3 regions of the Pseudoalteromonas sp. 2CM37A genome follow, and region 3 is predicted to be linked to each of the others. Evidence: predicted binding sites of a transcription regulator. Region 3 holds the regulator's gene; each other region holds the start of a gene.

Region 1 (6,188 bases), on a different contig from region 3:
GCGCAATATGATTGGCAAAGCCCGTACTGGCATCTGTTGCTAGGGTACGCTTTAACAAATATATATAAATAGCTGCAACCAGTACCGCAATAAAAAAGAAAAAACACGCCGTTATTATGGCTTTAGTGACGCTGTATTGAAGCTTTTTATTTAAATCATCTAAGGTTATGTCGGCACCCGTAATGTAGGTGGTACCATATTTATCTACAAAGGGAATAAAAACAGTTTTAAAATCACCCCATTGGTCGCTAGATTGCTCAAAAACAGGCTCGGTAGAATAAAACGCGCCCCTGTTAATGTCGGTGGCCTCTGGGTATAAATCAAGAAATTGTGTAACACGTGCGTTTTCTTGATCGTCTTTAGTGTAGCTGGATGAGGTAAAGTAAACTTTGTTATCGCGCATGATCATCGAATAGACGTAAGCTATATCAAGCGCTTGCGCAAGCTCTGAGAGTTGTTTGCTTTTAGTTTGGTAAACCGAAAAACCAATATCGTAACCTTGGCTAATTCTATCGTGGTAACTTTGCCCTAAGATATGTTTTACGCTGGTGGCGGCATTTAGAAGGCGCTCATCGACAGCGTGCATTATTTCGCTACGCGCTGAGCTATAGGTGTAATAAACATAGACTAATAAACTGACCAAAAACAATGTAAAGCCAGCTATAAACCACTTCCCTTTTAATTTCCCTGTGAGCATACTTGTCCCTTATTGTTACACATATTAAGTATACGCATAAATGCAATTTGCCCAAAACTAAAATGTGACTTTTTAATAAAATCCTATTATTGAAATTTTTTTACAATATTTGTCATCCGTTTAGTCGCTTTTATGGCTTAAAGGGAGACATTTTACTTATATTGCAGTAAAGTTAGCGCAATTTTTAAAAGAAGCACGCCGCTTATAATAGCGCCATAGTTTGGCATTTTTAACTGTTAAACGCGTGTTTTAGCTACACACACTAGGTATAAAGATGGATCAAAAGCGTTGTGCCGTCGCCTCTAAAGAAAGCCTTAAGCGTATATTTACTGTACCTGAAGCGCCAGACTCAACTTTAAGCAAAATTGAGCTTGAAATTTCGAGTAATTTAGCAGGGTTTTTAAACGAAAATATAGCGGCAATTGAAAAACCATTACACGAAATTGAAAAAGATTTTCAGGCTGCGGTGATCCCAGAAAACCCAACGTTTGTATCTGCTTACGCCCAAGATATTATGGAGCAGCTAGTTGCCCATTCGGTACACACGGCTGCGCCTAGCTTTATTGGGCATATGACATCGGCTCTTCCGCATTTTTTACTACCGCTTTCAAAATTGATGGTGGGACTTAATCAAAACCTAGTAAAAATAGAAACCTCAAAAGCATTTACGCCCCTAGAGCGCCAAGTGCTAGGCATGATGCATCATTTAGCTTACTCGCAAGATGAGTCGTTTTATTCTAAATGGATGCACAGTGCTAAAACATCACTCGGTGCTTTTTGTTCCGGTGGTACAGTTGCAAACATAACGGCATTGTGGATTGCGCGTAACCGCTTATTAAAACCCGACGGCAGCTTTAAAGGTATTGCCACTCAAGGGCTCGTAGCCGGTATGCTGCATTATGGCTACAAAGGGCTGGCCGTTTTAGTGTCGGAGCGAGGGCATTACTCTTTAGGTAAATCAATTGACTTACTAGGCATCGGCCGTGAAAATTTAATTGGTGTAAAAACCTGCGAAAATAACAAGGTTGATGTGAATGCCATGCGCGAAAAAGCTTTAGAGCTTGAATCGCAAGGCATAAAAGTTATGGCAATTGTAGGGGTTGCTGGCACAACCGAGACCGGTAATATCGACCCTCTTGATGATATGGCCGATTTAGCGCAGCAAATAAACTGCCATTTTCACGTTGATGCAGCGTGGGGTGGGGCAACGCTTTTATCGCAAACGCATCGCCCATTATTAAAAGGAATTGAGCGCGCAGATTCAATTACCATTGATGCACACAAACAAATGTATGTGCCAATGGGCGCAGGCTTGGTGTTATTTAAAGACCCAACCGCTACGGATGCAATAGAGCACCATGCAGAGTACATATTACGTAAAGGTTCAAAAGATTTAGGAAGCCATACACTTGAAGGCAGCCGCCCAGGTATGGCTATGTTAGTACATGCTTGCTTACGCGTTATTGGCCGCAAAGGCTACGAAATGCTTATTGATCGTAGTATTAAAAAAGCACATTACTTTGCTGATTTAATTAAAGCCGATGAAGACTTTGAGCTGATTTCAGAGCCTGAGCTGTGTTTGCTTACATACCGCTATGTGCCTAAACAAATTAAACAAGCCATAGCCCAAGCAGATGCCGCAACACGGTTAGAAATTTTCGCGTCGCTCAATCGCTTTACTGCCAGTATGCAAAAACGCCAACGTGAATCAGGACGCTCGTTTGTATCGCGTACTCGCTTAACCCCTTCAAAGTACGATAATCAGCCGACGGTGGTATTTAGAGTGGTATTGGCTAATCCGCTCACATCGGGTGTTATATTAAAAGAGATTTTAGCTGAGCAAAAAGAGCTTGCTAAAACAGACCCTGTATTTAAAAAGTACTTAAGTAAGTATATGCAGTAACGCCTAGGTATAAACTAAAACAAAGGCGCCAATGGGCGCCTTTGTTATTTTTGCTGTGAGTTTTAATACAGTCTTCTTTTTAAGCGTTAAAGCAGTTTGCCCTAATAATGTCAGTTATAATTTTTTGCGATGGGTTTATTTTCTCCATTGCTAAAAATTCATCAGGTTGGTGGGCTTGATTAATTGAGCCTGGCCCCATGACTAGTGTTTCACAGCCAAGTTGCTGAATAAACGGAGCTTCTGTGCAATAATTTACTGCAACGGCTTTTTCTCCTGCAATTTTTTCTGCCATTTTAACGAGTGCGCTATCAGTGCTGCCACTAAAAGCTGGAATGGGCTCGTGTAAATCAATTACGCTCACTGCGCTTGGGTATTGCGCGTTTATATCGCTGGTGGCATCAATAAGTAAAGCTTGTAAGTCTTTAATGCTTAACCCTGGGAGCGGACGCATGTCTATATGCATTTCGCAGCAGCCACAAATTCGATTTGCGTTGTCGCCACCATGAATATTACCTAAATTTAAGGTAGGGTAAGGTATTTCAAAATGTTCAACTGAATATTTATTCTTTAACTGCTCTTTTAAGATCAGCAATTTTGTAATCACTTTATGCATGACTTCGATGGCGTTAAGACCACGTTCGGGATCGGAACTATGACCTGAGCGGCCAATCACTTTTATAGCCGTGCTCATATGTCCTTTGTGAGTAAATACAGGAGTCATATCAGTAGGTTCACCAATAATACAACGCGCAGGTTTTAAATTAGGATGCTTACAAATTTGCTGCGCTCCCGCCATGGTGGTTTCTTCATCGGCAGTGGCGAGTATTAAAATAGGTTGTGTTTGCTGTTTTATATCAAGCTCACTAATAGCTTGTAATACAAAAGCAAAAAAGCCTTTCATATCAATACTACCTAACCCATATAAGTTATTATTATGTTCAGTGAGTTTAAACGGGTCGTGGTTCCAGCGGCTATCGTCAAACGGTACGGTGTCTGTATGGCCTGCAAGCATTAAGCCGCCATCGCCTTGCCCCCGCTTTGCAAGTAGATTGTATCGGCCTTTCCCACCTTCTAACTCTATAATTTCGCAAGTAAAACCTAAACTTTCGCACCAACGTGCTAGCAACTCTATTACCCCTTTATTACTCATACAAAGTTCATCTTCTATTGCACTAATAGAGGGGGCTGCAATGAGTTGTTGGTACATAGAGATAAATGACGGCAAAGACATAAAAAAATCCAAAATAATTATTCAATTTAATTGCATAACAATATAAAAGTATTTATGATGAATATCAATTCACTTTTTAAGCATAAATATATTAAGTATAGCCATGAAGATAATGCGACGATAATCAACAATTCATTGAGAAAAGTATTAGCTAGCATCTAAGCTAGTGTAAGCGAACACCACACCTATTTAGTAGTAAATTTATAAACGAGTAACAAATGAATGTAGCGATTATTGGCGCAAGCGGTTATAGCGGCGCAGAATTAGCAAGCTTAGTTGCTAAGCACCCTAATTTAACGTTATCGGGCTGTTATGTCTCTGAGGGAAGTTTAGATAAACATAAATTATTAAGTGATTTATACCCAGAGCATAGAAATCTTCTTGATATTCCTCTACTACCACTGAGCGAATCAGCGTTTGATGACATAAATTCGAGTGCCGATTACATCTGCTTATGTACTGATCACAAAGTAAGTGTTGATTTAGCCCCGCAGTTTTTAGCAATGGGTAAAAAAGTATTTGACCTATCAGGTGGTTACCGCCTTGCTAACAACGACGACTATGTTACTTACTATGGTTTTGAGCACCAACATCCTGAGTTGTTAAACGAAGCAGCCTACGGGTTAGCCGAATGGAATAGCAGTGCAATTGCCAATGCAAATCTTGTGGCAGTAGCCGGCTGTTACCCAACCGCTGCGCTTAATGCATTAAAGCCGTTGCAACAGGCAGGCTTGTTGAGTGATGAAAAAGTGATTATTAATGCTGTTTCAGGTGTTACTGGCGCAGGGCGTAAAGCCAGCGTAGGTACTCATTTTTGTGAAGTATCGCTTGCCCCGTATGGTTTATTTAACCATCGTCATGGGCCTGAAATTGAACAACACCTTGGCCACAAGGTGTTATTTACACCGCACTTAGGTAATTTTCCGCGTGGAATTTTAGAAACTATTTATGTACAGCTTAAGCCAGGCGTTACCAAGGAAAACGTATCTGATGCTTATCAAGTACTTAAGAACGAGCCGTTGATTCGTTTGTTAGCTGATAAAGTGCCATCTATTAAAAGCGTGGTAAAACAACCGTATGTTGATATTGGTTGGCAGCAGCAAGGCTCTCAACTGATTGTTATGGCAGCGATAGATAATCTATTAAAAGGCGCTGCGGGCCAAGCCTTGCAATGTATTAACTTATCAATGAATTTAGATCACACCACTGGCTTAAAAGGAGCCTTTTAATGAGCACTAAAACGTGGGTAATTAAATTAGGTGGTGCTGTACTTAATACAGAAAACGCGGCAAAAGCTTTGTTTGACGTATTAAGCGCTGATCAAAATAATCAGTTTGTTATTGTTCATGGTGGTGGCTCGTTAGTTGACACTTGGCTAAAACAAGCAGGCTTTGCTAGTGCAAAGCACCAAGGGCTGCGTATTAGCCCAAGTGAGCAAATGCCTTACATAGTGGGGGCGCTGGCTGGCTGTGCAAATAAGCAGCTGGTAAGCCAAGCTATTAATGCAGGCCATAAACCTGTTGGCCTTTGTTTGTATGAAGCCGGAGTTATGGCGTCTCAAAAGTTAAAAGCGCTTGGGCAAGTAGGTAAGTGCGAAAGTAATGATGATTCAATTGTTAACGATTTACTTAAGCTTGGTCGGTTACCTATCGTGAGCTCTATTGGGTTTGATGAGCAAGGTAACTGGTATAACGTTAATGCTGATGAAGCTGCCGCAGCGATTGCTAGCAACTTAAATGCAGAACTTATTTTTATGACAGATGTAGAAGCGGTACTTGATGCAAACAAGCAGCCGTTACATCAACTTGACACAAAACACATTGATACTTTAATTGATGAAGGGGTAATTTTGGGCGGAATGGAGGTCAAAGTTAAGACCAGCCTGCACGCTGCCCAACATTTACGACGCGGTGTGTATATTTCCAGCTGGCAAAAGCCAGACAATTTAACTGCTTTGCTACAGGGCGAGCATGTTGGAACAAAAATTACACCATAGGGTTATCATGTTAGAGAATTTTTTAACGGGTCTAGAATTAGACCAACAAGGCGCACTAAATTTACTAAAACTAGCGCGTGATTTAAAAGCAAAGCCAGAAAAGTACAGCCAAGTATTAGCGGGTAAGTCAATTGTTACCTTATTTGAAAAGCAAAGTTTACGTACGCGTTTATCGTTTGATATTGGTATTAACCGTTTAGGCGGCCACGCTGTGTATTTAGATCAGCAAAACGGCGCTATGGGGGCACGTGAATCTGTAAAAGACTTTGCACTTAATATTTCTACGTGGGCTGATGGAATTGTAGCGCGCGTAAACCAGCACAGCACGTTAACCACCTTAGGTGAATACTCTAGTGTACCT
Region 2 (6,188 bases), on a different contig from region 3:
TTGAAAATTGATCGTTGCCAGGGTGAATTTGTTCTCTGTCACCCCCTTTACCTTGGTGAAAAATGGGCTCACTAATATCTCGTTGCGGGATAGATATACTCTCCCCTGAACTTGAGTCGGTAACGCTGCGTTTATTAACCGCATCAGACACTGCTTCTTTTATTTGCTTTTTATAGCGCCTAATAAAGCGCTGACGATTAAGCGTGCTTTTGTTTTTACCATTTAAGCGTCTATCTATAAAATGCGCCATACTGTTCCCCCTAAACTACATGAAGGTTACTGCGATTTTCTAACCCGTAAATACCACTCAGAAAGTAAACGCACTTGTTTTTGCGTGTAGCCTTTTTCAACCATGCGGTTAACAAAGTCCTCGTGTTTTTGTTGATCCTCAGCGGAGGTTTTTGTATTAAAGGAAATAACAGGGAGTAGATCTTCGGTATTTGAGAACATTTTTTTCTCAATCACTGTGCGTAGTTTTTCGTAGCTTGTCCATAACGGGTTTTTACCATTATTGTGAGCGCGTGCACGTAATACAAAGTTAACTATTTCGTTCCTAAAATCTTTGGGATTAGAAATGCCGGCGGGTTTTTCTATTTTTTCAAGTTCTGCATTTAACGAGGCGCGGTCAAATAACTGTCCTGTATCTGGGTCTCTGTATTCTTGATCTTGTATCCAAAAATCAGCATAAATCACATAGCGGTCAAAAATATTTTGGCCGTATTCAGAGTATGACTCTAAATACGCGGTTTGTAACTCTTTACCAATAAACTCAACATATTGCGGAATTAAATAGCCTTTTAAAAAACTTAAATAGCGCTCTTCTACTTCGGCGCTAAATTGTTCACGCTCTATTTGTTGTTCCAAAACATAAAATAAATGCACCGGATTAGCTGCAACCTCGGTGGTATCAAAATTAAATACGCGCGACAAAATTTTAAAAGCAAAACGAGTGGAAAGGCCGGTCATGCCTTCATCTACCCCTGCGTAATCACGATACTCCTGGTAAGACTTTGCTTTAGGGTCGGTATCTTTTAGCGTTTCACCATCATAGACCCGCATTTTTGAGTAAATACTAGAGTTTTCAGGCTCTTTTAATCGAGATAAGGTAGTAAATTGCGCTAACGCTTTAAGCGTACCTGGTGCACACGGTGCACTGGCAAGTTCACTATGTTGAATAAGTTTGTCGTAGATTTTTATTTCTTCGGTCACGCGCAGGCAATAAGGGACCTTTACAATGTAAACACGATCTAAAAACGCTTCATTATTTTTATTATTTTTAAATGTTTGCCATTCTGACTCATTTGAGTGGGCTAAAATCATGCCGTTAAAGGGCAGAGCGCTAATACCTTCAGTACCGTTGTAGTTACCCTCTTGCGTTGCGGTAAGGAGTGGATGCAGCACCTTGATAGGGGCTTTAAACATTTCTACAAACTCCATTAAACCTTGGTTAGCTAAACATAAAGAGCCTGAGTAAGCGTAGGCATCGGGGTCGTTTTGAGCAAAGTGCTCAAGCTGGCGAATATCTACTTTGCCCACCAATGCAGAAATATCTTGATTATTTTCATCACCGGGTTCGGTTTTGGCTATACCTATTTGATTTAAAATAGAGGGGTAGCGTTTGACGACTCTAAATTGGCTAATATCGCCGTTAAATTCTTTTAATCGTTTACCTGCCCATGGCGACATAATCGTTTTTAAATAACGTGGTTTAATACCGTATTCTTTTTCGAGAACGCTGGCATCTTCTACTGGGTCAAACAAACTGAGAGGGTGATCGTTTACCGGAGAGCCTTTAATTGAATAGATAGGCACTTGTTGCATTAAATATTTTAGTTTTTCTGCAATTGAAGATTTACCTCCCCCAACAGGGCCGAGTAAATAAAGGACTTGTTTGCATTCTTCTAGGCCTTGAGCCGCATGCTTTAGATAGGAGACAATTTGTTCTATGGCATCTTCCATGCCGTAAAAGTCTGCAAAGGCAGGGTAGCGTGCAACCACTCTATTAGAAAATAACCGGCTTAAACGTGCATCGGTTGCAGTATCAACCATTTGCGGCTCGCCTATTGCCATAAGTAAACGCTCAGGGGCGCTGGCATAAGCTGATTTATCATTTTTACAAACTTCTAGAAATTCGCTAATGCTGTATTCTTCTTCTTGTGCTGCTTCGTATCGTGCTTGGTAGTGCTCAAAAATAGTCATAATAACCTCCGAAACCCGCTTTAAAAAGGTGCTTACTTTTTGAAGTTTAGTCAGAGATTGATATTTTTGTGCAATAAAATTAAAAATTTAAGTGAAAAAAGATCATGTGGCTAAATTGGCAATTTCGCGCGTATAAAGTCGGTTTGAATTTTATAAAGGCATAAAAAAAGACGCCGAGGCGTCTTTTTAAATCAGCGTATAATAGCTAATTAAGCGAAGTTAGCGTTCGCGAATTCCCAGTTAACAAGCGCCCAAAAACCTTTAAGGTAATCAGGACGAACGTTACGGTAATCAATGTAGTAAGCGTGTTCCCATAAATCCACAGTTAGGATTGGTGTAACACCTTCGTCTGTAAGCGGCGTTGCTGCGTTAGACGTGTTTACGATATCTAATGAACCGTCAGCTAGTTTAACTAACCATGTCCAGCTAGAACCAAAGTTATTAACCGCTTTGTCGTTTAATGCATCTTTAAACGCGTCAAAAGAGCCCCATTTAGCGTTAATAGCGTCAGCGATAGCACCTGTTGGCTCGCCGCCGCCATTTGGAGATAGACAGTTCCAGTAGAAAGTGTGGTTCCAAATTTGTGCAGCGTTGTTAAATACGCCACCTTCAGATGAACAAACAATCTCTTCTAAAGATTTGTTTTCAAATTCAGTACCTGGAATTAAACCGTTTAATTTAACAACGTAAGTGTTGTGGTGCTTACCGTGGTGATACTCAAGAGTTTCTTGTGAAATATGAGGCTCAAGTGCATCAATTGCATATGGTAGTGACGGTAGTTCAAATGCCATTTTTTTATCTCCATCTTCTTTTGGTTGATAACTCGCTTGATAGTACGTAATGCCTGATAGAACAGACCACTTACCTATACCAAACGAAAATATAGTGTTACTATAATTGTTGAGTATTTTACTCAAGTTTAAGCAAACAGCAATGCTATTGCTAAAGACTATTTCAATTGCGGCTTTATTTGCCCATTTTAAGTTATATATCTGTGGCCACAATGATTTATTTCAAGCCCTAGGTATATCAAGCTATCGTCATTTTGAGGTTGTAGATGGAAACCATTGATAAAATTAAACAGCAGATTTCAGAAAACCCAATTATCCTTTACATGAAAGGGTCGCCTAAATTACCAAATTGTGGTTTTTCTTCACAAGCGTCACAAGCTCTAATGTCATGTGGCGAACCATTTGCCTATGTTGATATTTTACTTAATCCAGATATTCGCGCTGAGTTACCAGCATACGCAAATTGGCCTACTTTCCCACAGCTTTGGGTTGAGGGCGAATTAGTAGGTGGTTGTGACATTATCATTGAAATGTTTCAACGTGGTGAATTACAGCCACTGATCACTGAAACTGCAGCTAAGTATAAAGAAGCTGACGCAGAGTAATTGCTACTTTGCTAGATTATTAAAGCCACGTTTTACGTGGCTTTTTTGTGCCTATATATAACTTTATTACGTCTTAATTTCTTGAACAGCCCATCAGTGGGTGATTATTACCATTAATCTGTGCTCAATAGTTTGCAAACTCACCCCTTGCTCCTTGTTTAGGTGCACCTAGTCAGGATAAGTAAGCAACAAGCTACTTAATATAAGCGCGAATTTTAATTAAAATAGGAGTTTTATATCAATGCGCTATAAGACGTAATCATTTTGCGGGGCTAAACGTGTCGCTATCTGCGTTAAATAATTCTTTTTTAGAACAACTAAATAGCGAGTTTTTTGCCCAGCTATCAACACGTTTTTCCAGCCTTACAATAGTTCGCTCAATCAAGCGAATTGGCATTAAATAAAAATTCACTACATCTGCACTAAAAACGACACCACAATTAATAACTATACTAATGAACGCTAAAAAAGCGTGATCCTAAACCTCTAATTTATTTAAAACGCATTAAACTATCTAAATGTTAACTGAACCCGTAGGAAATTAGTGAATATTTATTCATTGGTTTGGTTCTTTACGTTTACGTAAAGGGTATTGCTTTAACGCCTTTGTTTTTACAAAATGTTAAAATTGACACCAGTGTCATGAAAAAATAACGCGCAAATAAGCGCTAAATGTTAAAACTTATGGGTGAAAAAGAAATCTTGCCTTGAAGTGAGAAATATTCAAGAATGTGAATATGTATTCAAAATAATATTGACTCTATTTACTATAGAGGCTAGTTTTGTGCGTCTGTTAGCAAATCGTCGAGCAGTTCATTCACGTTAACAGTGCAGCAAGGGAGGGGTCTATGTTATACGACTCAACATTAGAAAAAGATAATTGTGGCTTTGGCTTAATAGCCCAAGTAAATGGTCAAGCTAGTCATCGGCTTATTCGTACAGCTATTACTGGACTTGATCGCATGCAGCACCGCGGTGGTATTTCTGCCGATGGTAAAACAGGTGACGGCTGTGGTTTATTACTACAAAAACCTGACAGTTTTTTCCGTGCTATTGCGAGTGAGCATAATTGGCACTTAGGTAAAAATTACGCCGTAGGCATGGTTTTCTTAAATTCAGATCCCGTTTTAGCACAAGCTGCAAAACAGGTTTTATGTGAAGAATTAGAACAAGAAACACTTAAAATACTCGGTTGGCGTGAAGTGCCTACTGACCCTTCAATGCTAGGGCCAATTGCTACACAGCAATTACCTGGTTTTGAGCAAATTTTTGTTAGTGCGCCTGAAGGATGGCGTTCTAAAGATTTAGAGCGACGTTTATATGTAGCACGTCGCCGTGCAGAAAAGCGTTTAGCAGAGGATGAGTCGTTTTATATTGCGAGTTTATCGGGGTTAGTGACTATCTATAAAGGCCTTATGATGCCTGCAGATTTGCCTAACTTTTATTTAGACTTAGCTGATATTCGTATGACCAGCGCTATTTGTGTATTCCATCAGCGTTTTTCTACTAATACTCAGCCGCGTTGGCCTTTAGCACAACCATTTAGGTATTTAGCGCATAATGGTGAAATTAATACCATTGAAGGTAACCGCCAATGGGCTCGTGCACGTTCGTATAAGTTTTCATCGCCACTTATTCCTGATTTACAAAGTGCAGCGCCGTTTGTAAACGAAACTGGCTCTGACTCTTCAAGCTTAGATAACATGCTGGAGCTGTTTTTAGCCGGTGGCATGGATTTATTCCGTGCTATGCGTATGCTTGTGCCACCTGCATGGCAGAAAAACCGTGCTATGGATGATGACTTACGCGCATTTTACGACTTTAACTCTATGCATATGGAACCGTGGGATGGCCCTGCGGGCATTGTTATGTCTGATGGGCGTTTTGCAGCCTGTAACCTTGACAGAAATGGCCTGCGTCCAGCGCGCTATGTTATTACTCAAGATGGCTTTATTACACTTGCCTCTGAGGTAGGGATTTGGGATTACACTGCAGATGAAGTGGTTGAAAAAGGCCGTGTAGGGCCAGGTGAGCTGTTAGTAATTGATACTAAATTAGGCAAAATTTGGCACTCAGACGAAATCGACCAAGATTTAAAATCGCGTCATCCTTATAAGTCATGGCTTGAAGAAAACGTTAAACGTTTAACCCCGTTTGAAGAGCTTACCGAGCAAGATGCGGGTAATCGCTCATTTGATGACGAAACACTTGTTAAATACCAAAAAATGTTTGGTTACACTAACGAAGAGCTCGATAGTGTTATTCGCGTAATGGGTGAAAATGGCCAAGAAGCAACAGGCTCTATGGGTGATGACACGCCATTTGCAGTACTTAGCGAAGGGCATCGTTCATTGTACGATTACTTCCGCCAAAAGTTTGCACAAGTGACTAACCCGCCAATCGACCCGCTGCGTGAAAACCACGTAATGTCACTGGCAACGTGTATTGGTAGTGAGCAAAACGTATTTAATGAAACCACAGGCCACGCTAAGCGCCTACAGTTTGATACGCCAATTTTAATGTATGCAGACATGCAGCAGCTACTAAATGCCGATGACGAGCATTACAGCTACTGTAAAATTGATATTACATA
Region 3 (6,188 bases):
AGTAAAAGCGGTAAAAGAAGGTTTGTGTAATCTTGCTTTAGGTAATAGTTACTACCTTGGCAAAATGCTTCAAGACGACGAGCAAAAAGCGTGGGCTGAGTCTGTTTATATTAATTTTCCTAATCAGCAAAATCGCGGCTCACACATAAATGTTTCGGGTGCTGTCATTACTAAATATGCAAAAAATCCTGATAATGCCCTTAAGCTTATTGAGTTTATGAGCGAAACCAAAGCACAAAATATGTATGCCTCTGTAAATATGGAGTACCCGGTTAAGCAAGGTGTTGAGCTATCAAGTTTAGTGGCCTCTTGGGGGAGCTTTAAAGAAGATGGCCTAGCACTTGATGAGATCAGTAAATATCGTCCGTTAGCCCTTAAGCTAATAGATGAGGTGAAGTTCGACCTTTAATGAATTTTATATTTAAGCTGTCTAAATGGCAGCTCTTTGCTTGGTCGACAGGGCTTTTATTGTCGGCCCCGCTGTTTTTTCTGATATATGAATCTTTACAAGGCGACTCAGAGGTATTTTCTCATCTGTGGGATACCGTGCTGTGGGATTATATTACTAATACTGTGCTGCTTATTTTTGGCGTATGCCTGCTTAGCTGTGCAATTGCGCTACCGCTTGGTTGGCTCAGTGCGTATTGCTCCTTCCCCGGCAAAAAGCAATTTGAATGGGCGCTTATGCTGCCCCTTGCAATGCCTACCTATTTAATAGCCTATGTGTATACCGATTTGCTAGATTACGCAGGCCCTGTGCAAATAGCCCTAAGAGAGTGGTTTGATTGGCACTCGCCAACGGATTATTGGTTTTTTGATATTCGCACTTTGCCCGGCGCTATTGTAATGATTGCACTTGTGCTGTATCCGTATTTATTTTTAATTTTTAAAACCGCATTGCGAGAGCAGTCATTTAAGTTAGTGCAAGCTAGTCAATTAATGGGTTTATCGCCTTGGCAAAGCTTTTTTAAGGTAAGTATAGTGCTTTCTCGTGGCTCAATTGTGGCAGCCCTTGCGCTCATAAGCATGGAAACCATGGCCGACTATGCAACGGTAAGTTACTTTGCAGTGAGCACCTTAACCACCGCGGTGTACGATACATGGTTTGGTTATTACTCACTCACGGCTGCAGCGAAAATATCGGGCGTTATGTTGTTACTACTGTTTTTAGCTTTAATGGCCGAGCGCTTTAGTCGGCGTAACCAAGCCGTGTTTGAGCGTCAATCAGGTGTTAATAGCGAGTCGTTATACAAACTTGAAGGTAAACAAGCATGGCTGGCTACGTCATTTTGCAGTGTTATTTTGCTCATTGCTTTTATTATACCTATGTTGGTATTGCTAAATTATGCAATAACTTACTTTGATAAAGCGTGGAACACGGCATTTTTTAGTTACGCGTGGCAAAGTTTACAAGTAGCTATTATTGTAAGCGTAGCCAGTATAATACTCGCTACACTAATCGTTTTTTATCAGCGTGTGGCAAAGCAGAGCTATTCTTTAATACCTGGTCGCTTAGCGAGCACCGGCTATGCACTGCCAGGTACGGTACTGGCTATTGCTGTGTTATTACCGCTTAGCGCATTAGAAAACTCAATAAATATAGCCCTTGAGAGCTACAACCTAGATATAGGTTTATTACTAACCGGTAGCATTATCACTATTATAGTGGCTTACTTAGTGCGCTTTTATGCCATTGCGCACGGTGCTATAGAATCGAGCTTTGTACGTATTAGTCCATCACTGGATATGGCTAGCCAATCTATGGGTAAAAGCCAAGGGCAAACACTGCGCTTAGTGCACCTTCCTTTATTACGTCGAGGTCTTTTAACAGCTGCATTGCTTGTATTTATTGAGTGTATGAAAGAGCTGCCAGCTGCATTACTATTAAGGCCTTTTGACTTTGAAAGTTTAGCCACACATGTATTTCAATATGTGAGCGATGAGCAGCTTGAGCTTGCTTCTATTTCCGCTTTATTTATTGTTTTGGTTGGGTTGATCCCCTTGTATTTTATTAATCGTTCTATGGAGCAACGCAGTTAAATGAGCCGTTTAAATTTACAAGGTGTGGATTATCACTACAGTGGCACGCACGTGCTACACAATTTAGATTTAACGGTGGGTCAAGACGAAATTGTGTGTTTGCTCGGAGCCAGCGGCTGCGGTAAAACAACCACCTTAAAAGCAATTGCTGGCCTTATTGAAATAAATGAAGGTAGTGTATTTATAGATGGCAAATGTGTAAGCGACAAGCATACATTTGTATCACCAGAGCATCGTAATATAGGGATGATGTTTCAAGATTATGCCCTGTTTCCGCACCTCAGTGTGGCCGATAATATTGCGTTTGGGCTGGGTAAAGTAAGCAAAGTGCAAAAACAGCAACGGGTAGAGGAAATGCTAGAGCTGGTGCATTTAACGGGGTGTGCAAAACGCTACCCTCATCAGCTCTCGGGCGGCCAGCAGCAACGCGTGGCTATTGCGCGGGCTTTGGCTTATAAGCCTAGTTTATTGCTTCTTGATGAGCCTTTTTCGAACATAGATACACAAGTACGCTTTGAGTTAATTGCTGATATTAGGCGCATTATTAAGGCGCAGCAGGTTTCTGCGGTATTTGTTAGCCACTCAAAAGAAGAAGCCTTTGCGTTTTCAGACACGCTAGCCATTATGCACCAAGGAAAAATAGCCCAACAAGGTACACCAGAGCAGCTTTTTGCCGTGCCAAAGACAAAGGAGGTTGCAGAGTTTCTGGGTCAGGGCATATACTTAGGCGCAGAAGTGTTAACGGCAACTGAATACACAACGCCTTTTGGTGTCGTGCAATCGCAGCATGAGCATACGCACAGTGCAATAAAAGGGCAGGTGTATATTCGTCCACACCATATTGAGCTTGCGCAAAATACGCAGGCCGATAACCCTCAAGGTGTGAGCATTTTAAGCCGTCGGTTTATAGGCTCGGCTTATGTTTACACTGTTGTAATTGCAGAGCAAGAGATTGAAGTTGCCGCACAATATGGCCAGTCATTTGAAATAAATGAGCAGGTTATAATAAAAATAAAACCTCACACGGTGAATTTTTTCGAATCATAACAAATGTGTTATTCGCTGTGTTTTATAAAGCTAAGGAATAACAATGGCGCAAGCGCAATCTGGGATTTGTGCTGAAGCAAACTTACACGGTTTGCATTTATTTTTTAATGTATTTGATGGTCAAGACGAGTCATTGCGCGCAAAGCTTAAGCGCGTAAGCGCAATTGAAGAAGAGTTTAGTGATCAGTTCTCCGAAGCCATGCTCTCTTGCATGGTGGCTATAGGCGCGCAATATTGGCCGCATATACTACCTGAATATATCCCAAGCGAGCTGCAAAGCTTTCCTAATATAAATCACAGTGATTTTGTTATGCGCGTACAGCCATGTGATTTATTCATACAAATTCGCTCAGACCGAGAAGATGTTAATCACCTTTTTGCATTGCAAATATTAAAGTTGTTTTCGCCCGATGTAGAGCTGGTTGAACAAATTCGCAATTTTAGGTTTTTAGATGGGCGAGACTTTAACGGCTTTATTTATGCAGGCGACACCCCACATGGACGCCAAAAACGAATCACGGCACTGGTTAATAACCCCGACAGCTTTGAACACCAAGGCAGCTATATTCATGTACAGCGTTATAAGCATGACCTGAGCGTATGGCAGCATTTATCACTAAGCGAGCAAGAACACATTATGGGGCGCACACGTTTAGATAACACCTTAATTGAGCCAAAGGTAGATACTAGCCACGCGACTAGAAGTGAGCTAAAAGATGAGAGCGGCCAAGCAATACTGCTTAACCAAAGCATGCCGTATGGCGATGTTTACGAGCAAGGCATGCTAAGTATTACATGCTCTGCATCGGGAAGTGCGTTTGAAAAGGTACTTAACAGCCGCATAGGAAAAGGGGAGTGTTACGACCACTGGCTTGATTTTACTCAAGCCGATATGGGCTCAGCGTTTTTTGCGCCGTCAGTTAGTTTTTTAAAACAGCTTTAAACCGTATCAAATAAAATGCGTACGCGCTCTAGTGTAATGTCTATTTCAGATATTTTTGCTGGCGCAATAAAAATAGTGTCATCTCCGGCAATTGTGCCCAATACACCATCCGCTTTGCCTAGTGAGTCTAATAAGCGGGCAATTAACTGCGCAGCGCCTGGGCTGGTGGTTATAATAATCATCATTTCGTTATGCATAATATCAATAACAAGCTGACGTAGTGGGCTTTTAGCAGTCGGTACGCCCATTTCTGCGGGTAGGCAATAAACCATTTCTTGTTTAGCATTACGGGTACGCACAGCGCCAAACTTGCTAAGCATGCGCGACACCTTACTTTGGCTTATATTGTCAAAGCCTTGCTCTTTTAATGCTTCGACTATTTCGCCTTGCGAGCCAAAGTTCTCTTCTTTTAAAAGTGCTTTAAACGCTTTTACCAGCGCTTCTTGTTTGTCTTGTGGTTGCATAGTCTTTATTCATTTTTGTTATTTATAATGCAAATTCTACACAAAAATGAATAATTATGCAGCAGTTGTTTAGTTAACTTGCCAGTTTGCTGCGATAAACCAACAAAGTTTACAACTATGGTCGAAAATATACCTGAAATAAGCAGGATAAATTTGTTTTTAGTCGCTAATTTCATTATCTTAAGAGCCACAAATATTTCCTACCTCAAATTACGGAGAATTCCAATGAAAGTTGCTGTATTAGGTGCTGCAGGCGGTATCGGTCAAGCGTTGTCTTTATTATTAAAAACAGGCTTACCAGCTGGTTCTGAATTATCACTTTACGATGTTGCACCAGTTGTACCAGGTGTTGCGGTTGACCTATCTCACATCCCTACAGATGTTAAAGTAGCAGGTTTTGGCGCAGACGATTTAAATAAAGCGCTTGAAGGGTGTGATATCGTACTTATCCCAGCGGGTATGCCACGTAAACCAGGTATGGATCGTGCGGATTTATTTAACGTAAACGCAGGTATCATCAAAACATTAGCAGAAGGCATTGTCGCTAGCTGTCCTAAAGCGTTAGTGGGTGTTATCACTAACCCAGTAAACGGCACTGTGCCAATTGTTGCTGAAGTATTCAAAAAAGCAGGTACTTACGACGCTAAGCGCGTATTCGGTATCACTACGCTTGACGTAATTCGTTCAGAAGCATTTGTTGCTGAGCTTAAAGGCGTAGACGTAGCAACCGTTAAAGTACCAGTAATTGGTGGCCACTCTGGCACAACTATTCTTCCTCTACTTTCTCAAGTTGAAGGCGTGAACTTCACTGAAGAAGAAGTAGCTACACTTACTCCACGCATCCAAAATGCAGGTACTGAAGTAGTAAATGCTAAAGCGGGCGGTGGTTCAGCTACATTATCTATGGGTGCTGCAGCAGCACGTTTTTGTATGTCTTTAGTTAAAGGCCTACAAGGTGAAGACGTAGTAGATTACGCATACGTTGCTGTTGAAAATGGCGATGCAGAGTACTTTGCTCACCCAGTACGTTTAGGCACAAACGGCGTAGAAGAAATTCTTTCTTACGGCGAGCTAAGCGCATTTGAAGAAAAAGCTAAAAACGACATGCTTGAAACTCTGAAAAAAGACATCAAAGAAGGTGTTGATTTTATGGCGTAATAGCCAAGTTATGCACAAAAAAGCCTGCTTATGCAGGCTTTTTTATTGCTCGAAAATTATGGCCCTTAAATACTAATTAAGGGAGGCTGCAAAGTTAGTGATCTCGCTCTACAGCTATACGCGCTAAGCTGATTAACGCTTGCTTGTACTGCGACTCTGCTAAAAAGTCTAAACAGGCAATGGCCTTGTCTGCTTCTTGCTGCGCCTTTTGCATTGTAAATTCAAGTGCGTTGGTTTGTTTAAGTGCCGTTAAAATAGCCTCAAGGTTATCCATACCATTGCAATGCTCAATGGCATCGCGAATAAGGGCTCTTTGCTGATCACTGCCGTGCTTCATCGCATATATTAGCGGTAAGGTTGGCTTACCTTCTGCTAAATCATCACCAATATTTTTACCTAATTGGTCAGCGTCCGCGTTGTAATCAAGCACGTCATCAACTAACTGAAAAGCAGTACCTAAGTGCATACCATATAAATTAAGCGCATCTAACACACTGTTATCTTGCTCGGTAATAATAGCTGCAAGCCCTGTAGCA

The links. Region 3 encodes ArgR, which controls arginine synthesis, uptake and breakdown. Its sites were predicted from a motif close to ANTGAATANNTATTCANT; they were not measured.
Region 1: the regulator ArgR is predicted to act here: its motif matches at 3,888-3,905, upstream of argC (N-acetyl-gamma-glutamyl-phosphate reductase).
Region 2: the regulator ArgR is predicted to act here: its motif matches at 4,326-4,343, upstream of gltB (glutamate synthase large subunit).

What each region holds. Positions count from the first base shown of each region.
Region 1 covers NZ_JALNTJ010000004.1:471,000-477,187, reverse strand. The annotation lists gene MTF68_RS12220 (GGDEF domain-containing protein) at 1-697, opposite strand, end outside; gene panP (pyridoxal-dependent aspartate 1-decarboxylase PanP) at 972-2,600, shown strand; gene argE (acetylornithine deacetylase) at 2,680-3,831, opposite strand; gene argC (N-acetyl-gamma-glutamyl-phosphate reductase) at 4,050-5,060, shown strand; gene argB (acetylglutamate kinase) at 5,060-5,827, shown strand; gene MTF68_RS12195 (ornithine carbamoyltransferase) at 5,835-6,188, shown strand, end outside.
Region 2 covers NZ_JALNTJ010000001.1:790,020-796,207, reverse strand. The annotation lists gene MTF68_RS03530 (YeaH/YhbH family protein) at 1-250, opposite strand, end outside; gene MTF68_RS03525 (PrkA family serine protein kinase) at 277-2,199, opposite strand; gene MTF68_RS03520 (Fe-Mn family superoxide dismutase) at 2,409-2,990, opposite strand; gene MTF68_RS03515 (Grx4 family monothiol glutaredoxin) at 3,257-3,595, shown strand; gene gltB (glutamate synthase large subunit) at 4,444-6,188, shown strand, end outside.
Region 3 covers NZ_JALNTJ010000018.1:11,424-17,611, reverse strand. The annotation lists gene MTF68_RS19450 (Fe(3+) ABC transporter substrate-binding protein) at 1-409, shown strand, start outside; gene MTF68_RS19445 (iron ABC transporter permease) at 409-2,040, shown strand; gene MTF68_RS19440 (ABC transporter ATP-binding protein) at 2,041-3,087, shown strand; gene MTF68_RS19435 (Dyp-type peroxidase) at 3,131-4,030, shown strand; gene argR (transcriptional regulator ArgR) at 4,027-4,494, opposite strand; gene mdh (malate dehydrogenase) at 4,720-5,652, shown strand; gene ispB (octaprenyl diphosphate synthase) at 5,747-6,188, opposite strand, start outside.